One region of the Streptomyces yamdrokensis genome, then DNA from elsewhere that is predicted to be linked to it. Evidence: predicted binding sites of a transcription regulator. Region 1 holds the regulator's gene; the other holds the start of a gene.
The links. The regulator HrcA, encoded in region 1, represses chaperone genes, less so after heat shock. The targets are predictions, from matches to a motif close to TTNGCACTCNGNNNNNCNGAGTGCNAA.
Positions count from the first base shown of each region.

Region 1 (2,459 bases):
CCCGGCCGCCGCCCCGCAGATGCGTGACACCCCGGCCGTGCAGCGGGATCGACTGGCCGGACTGCGTGCCGGGCCGGATGTCGACCTCCTCCATGCCGTCCAGCGTCTCCAGCGGCACCTTGGTGCCGAGGGCGGCCGCCGTCATCGGGAGGGTGACCGTGCAGTGCAGGTCGTCGCCGCGCCGCTGGAACATGTTGTGCGGCAGCTCGTGGATCTCGACGTACAGGTCGCCGGCGGGGCCGCCGCCGGGGCCGACCTCGCCCTCTCCGGCCAGCTGGATCCGGGTGCCGTTGTCCACACCGGCCGGGATCTTCACCGTCAGGGTGCGGCGGGAGCGGATCCGTCCGTCGCCCGCGCACTCGGGGCACGGGGTCGGGACGACGGTGCCGAAGCCCTGGCACTGCGGGCAGGGGCGCGAGGTCATGACCTGGCCCAGGAAGGACCGGGTGACCTGCGAGACCTCGCCCCGGCCGCGGCACATGTCACAGGTCTGCGCCGTGGTGCCCGGCGCCGCGCCCTCACCGCTGCACGTGGTGCAGACGACCGCCGTGTCGACCTGGATGTCCTTGGTCGTGCCGAACGCGGCCTCGTCCAGTTCGACCTCGAGGCGGATCATCGCGTCCTGGCCCCGGCGGGTGCGCGAGCGCGGACCGCGCTGCGACGCCGTGCCGAAGAACGCGTCCATGATGTCGGAGAAGTTCCCGAAGCCGCCCGCCCCGAAGCCGCCCGCGCCACCGCCTGCTCCGGCCTGCTGGAGCGGGTCGCCGCCGAGATCGTAGACCTGCTTCTTCTGCGGGTCCGACAGCACCTCGTAGGCGGCGTTGATCTCCTTGAACCGCTCCTGCGTCTTCGGATCCGGGTTGACGTCCGGATGCAGCTCGCGGGCGAGTCGCCGGAAGGCCTTCTTGATCTCTTCCTGCGACGCGTCCCGGCGCACGCCGAGTACGGCGTAATAGTCGGTGGCCACTTACGACTCCGCCAGGATCTGTCCGACGTACCGTGCCACTGCGCGTACCGCTCCCATCGTTCCCGGGTAATCCATGCGGGTCGGTCCGACCACGCCGAGCTTGGCAACCGCCTCGCCGCCCGAACCGTAGCCCACCGACACGACGGACGTGGAGTTGAGTCCCTCATGGGCGTTCTCATGACCGATACGGACGGTCACGCCCGGATCCTTCGCCTCGCCGAGCAGCTTGAGAAGCACGACCTGCTCCTCGAGTGCCTCCAGGACAGGCCGGATCACCAAGGGGAAATCATGCCCGAAGCGGGTCAGATTGGCGGTGCCGCCGATCATCAGCCGCTCCTCGTTCTCCTCGACCAGCGTCTCCAGGAGGGTGGAGAGCACGGTCGAGACCGTACCGCGTTCCTCGGGGTCGAAGGCCTCCGGGAGGTCCTCGACGAGGGACGGTACATCGGTGAAACGGCGGCCCGCGACACGGCTGTTGAGCCGGGCCCGCAGATCCGCCAGGGACGCCTCGCCGACCGGCGCCGGGCAGTCGACCATGCGCTGCTCGACCCGTCCGGTGTCCGTGATCAGCACCAGCATGGCGCGCGCGGGCGCCAGCGGGAGCAGCTCCACGTGCCGCACGGTCGAGCGGGTCAGCGACGGGTACTGCACGACGGCGACCTGCCGGGTGAGCTGCGCGAGCAGCCGCACCGTGCGGGCCACGACGTCGTCCAGGTCGACGGCGCCCTCGAGGAAGTTCTGGATGGCGCGCCGCTCGGGCGCGGTCATCGGTTTGACACCGGCGAGCTTGTCCACGAAGAGCCGGTAGCCCTTGTCGGTGGGGATGCGCCCGGCGCTGGTGTGCGGCTGGGCGATGAAGCCCTCGTCCTCCAGGGCCGCCATGTCGTTGCGCACGGTGGCCGGGGAGACGCCCAGGTTGTGCCGCTCGGTGAGGGCCTTGGAGCCGACGGGCTCCTCGGTGCCGACGTAGTCCTGGACGATGGCGCGCAGCACCTGGAGCCTGCGTTCACTGAGCATCACGCACACCTCCAAAAGCCGTCCGCCCGGTCCGTTTCCTGGATGCCCTGGCACTCTTCGCACGCGAGTGCCAGACTCCCCGCCCAGTGTACGGCCGGGGGGTACTCCCCGGGCAAGGCCGGTCCCGCGCGGACGCGCCGCGAAAGCCGTAGGCCGTTAGCGTCGCGGTATGACGGTGGCTTGGGAAGGGTCGGGATGGGAGAGGCTGGCGCCAAAGGTGGGGCGGTGCCGGCTTCCGGTGTGGGACTGCACGGCGGGACTCGTGGTCGGTACCGGCGCGGTACTGCTCGTGGACGCCGGTTCGTCCCTGCGCGAGGGCGCGCGGTTGCGGGCCGAGGCGCAGTCGCTCGCCGGGCGGCGTGTGACGCATCTCGCGCTCACCCACCCCCACTTCGACCATGTGCTGGGGGCGGCGGTGTTCGCGGGCGCGGAGGTGTTCGGCGCGGTGGGGCTGGACACGGTGCTGGCGCGGGGG
Region 1 is NZ_CM132679.1:2,468,488-2,470,946, forward strand. It holds gene dnaJ (molecular chaperone DnaJ) at 1-967, opposite strand, end outside; gene hrcA (heat-inducible transcriptional repressor HrcA) at 968-1,984, opposite strand; gene ACWZEH_RS10555 (MBL fold metallo-hydrolase) at 2,154-2,459, shown strand, end outside.

Region 2 (2,459 bases), 800 kb from region 1:
GGCGCACGGGCAGCCCCGTTCCTCCGTAGCCGGCAGCGCCGCCACCGTGTCGAAAAGCACGTTCCGCAGCCGGTCCACGTTGTCCGCGAACACCCGCAGCACCTCGTCGTGCGAGACGCCCTCGCCGGTCTCGGCACCGGCGTCGAGGTCGGTGACCAGGGCCAGGGACGTGTAGCAGAGCTCCAGTTCACGGGCGAGCGCCGTCTCGGGATGGCCCGTCATGCCCACCACCGACCAGCCCTGCGCCTGATGCCACAACGACTCGGCGCGGGTGGAGAACCGCGGTCCCTCGACCACGACCAGCGTGCCGCCGTCCACCGGCTCCCAGTCCCGCCCGCGCGCCGACTTCAGGGCGGCCGCCCGGCCGGCGGGGCAGTAGGGGTCGGCCAACGACACGTGCACGACGTTCGGGACCGTGCCGTCGGGCCGGGGCAACCCGTCGAAGTAGGTGTTCACCCGGGACTTCGTACGGTCCACGAGCTGGTCCGGGACCAGCAGCGTCCCCGGCCCGTACTCGGGCCGCAGGCCGCCCACCGCGCAGGGCCCGAGGACCTGGCGCGCGCCGACCGACCTGAGCGCCCACAGGTTGGCCCGGTAGTTGATCCGGTGCGGCGGCAGATGGTGGCCGCGCCCGTGCCGGGGGAGGAAGGCGACCCGCCGGCCGGCCAGTTCACCGAGGAAGAGGGAGTCGCTGGGCGCCCCGTACGGGGTGTCCACCTGGACCTCGGTCACGTCGTCGAGGAAGGAGTAGAAACCGGAGCCGCCGATCACGCCGATCTCGACGTTCGCCTTGTTCGCCATGCTCCGCACCCTAACCGGCCCCGGAAACGGCCGAGGACCCCGTCGTCGGACGACGACAGGGTCCTGTGAGGGAATTCGGCCTCAGGCGGCGCGCAGGGATCCGGCCTCAGGCGGCTGTGCTGCCGGCGGTGCTGCTGCCGGCGCTGCCGGATCCGGACGACGAGCCGGAGCCCGAGGAGGACGAAGCAGAAGAGGACGAGGAGGACGCGGAGGACTCGGAGCCCGAGGACGAGGACGAACCCGTCGACGAACCGGCCGTCTTCGACGCCGGGGCGCTGCTCGACGAGGAGCCGCGGCTGTCGTTGCGGTAGAAGCCGGAGCCCTTGAAGACGATGCCGACCGCCGAGAACACCTTCTTCAGGCGGCCCTGGCAGTTCGGGCACTCGGTAAGAGCGTCATCGGTGAACTTCTGCACCGCCTCGAGGCCCTCGCCGCACTCGGTGCACTGGTACTGATAGGTGGGCACTGTCTTCCTCCTGGCACTCTCACTCGATGAGTGCTAACGATCGTCAATGGTAACCCGTGCCGCAAGTGGTCGGCGTAACGCACGTCACCCCGCCGCGGTGGCGGCCGCAACGCGACCGTCATGAGGACGGGCCTCCACGCGTGCCCCGTCCGTGCCCCGCGCGGACCCCGGACGCGTCCTCAGGGTGTGGTTTCGCAGGTGGAAAGCCATGTCCGCGGAGACGCCACCGCCCCACGCGTGCCCGCGGGCGGGCCTGACAGGGGCCTGCCCGGCGCCCTGCGCGACGGCCCGCCGATGCGTCACATCTCACTGATCCCGACGGGGTCGCGCCGGGCCGCGCCGCGCGTGACCTCGCGGGTCGCCCGGGGCGGCGCCAGCCGTGACCGCAGGGCCAGCAGCGTCACCAGGGCGAGCACTGTGCCGCCCATCGGCACCAGGAACCCGGCACCGGCCCAGAGGTTGTCCTCCAGCTGCCCGGAGACCGTGACCGCGGTCGCCTGGCCGAGGGCCACCGCGCCGGTCAGCCAGGTGAAGGCCTCGGTGCGGGCACCGGCCGGGACCAGGTCGTCGACCAGCGTGTACCCGGTGATCAGGGCGGGCGCGATGGACATGCCGACCAGGAGACCGAGACCGGCGAGGAGCAGCGCGGAGTGGGCGGTCCACAGGGCGGAGGCGGTCACCGCGAGCGCCGCGTACCCGATGACCAGGCGCCGCTGGGGGGCGGTCTTCCAGGCGATGGCGCCGCAGGCGATGCCGGAGAGCATGTTTCCCGCGGCGAAGACGCCGTACAGGATGCCGTTCAGTCCGGGTTCGCCGATCGACTCGGTGTACGCGGCCAGCGACACCTGCATGCCGCCGAAGACGGACCCGATGCCCAGGAAGGTGACGATCAGAACGCGTACCCCGGGGACGCGCAGCGCAAAAGCGTGCTCCACGCGCGCGTGCCCGCGGGCGGCCACCTCGGGCTGCGTGCCCTTCTGCGCGGCGAACAGCAGACCGCCGATCAGGGTCAGCGCGGCCTCGGCCATCAGGCCCGCCGCCGGGTCCACGGCCGTGCACAGGGCGGTGGCCAGCAGCGGTCCGACGACGAAGGTCAGTTCGTCGGTGACGGACTCGAAGGCCGCCGCCGTGGTCATCAGCGGGGAGTTCTTGAGCTTCACGCCCCAGCGGGCGCGCACCATGGGCCCGACCT
Region 2 is NZ_CM132679.1:3,268,404-3,270,862, reverse strand. It holds gene ACWZEH_RS14170 (S-methyl-5'-thioadenosine phosphorylase) at 1-801, opposite strand, end outside; gene ACWZEH_RS14165 (FmdB family zinc ribbon protein) at 908-1,267, opposite strand; gene ACWZEH_RS14160 (MFS transporter) at 1,567-2,459, opposite strand, start outside.
Region 2: the regulator HrcA is predicted to act here: its motif matches at 1,278-1,304, upstream of ACWZEH_RS14165 (FmdB family zinc ribbon protein).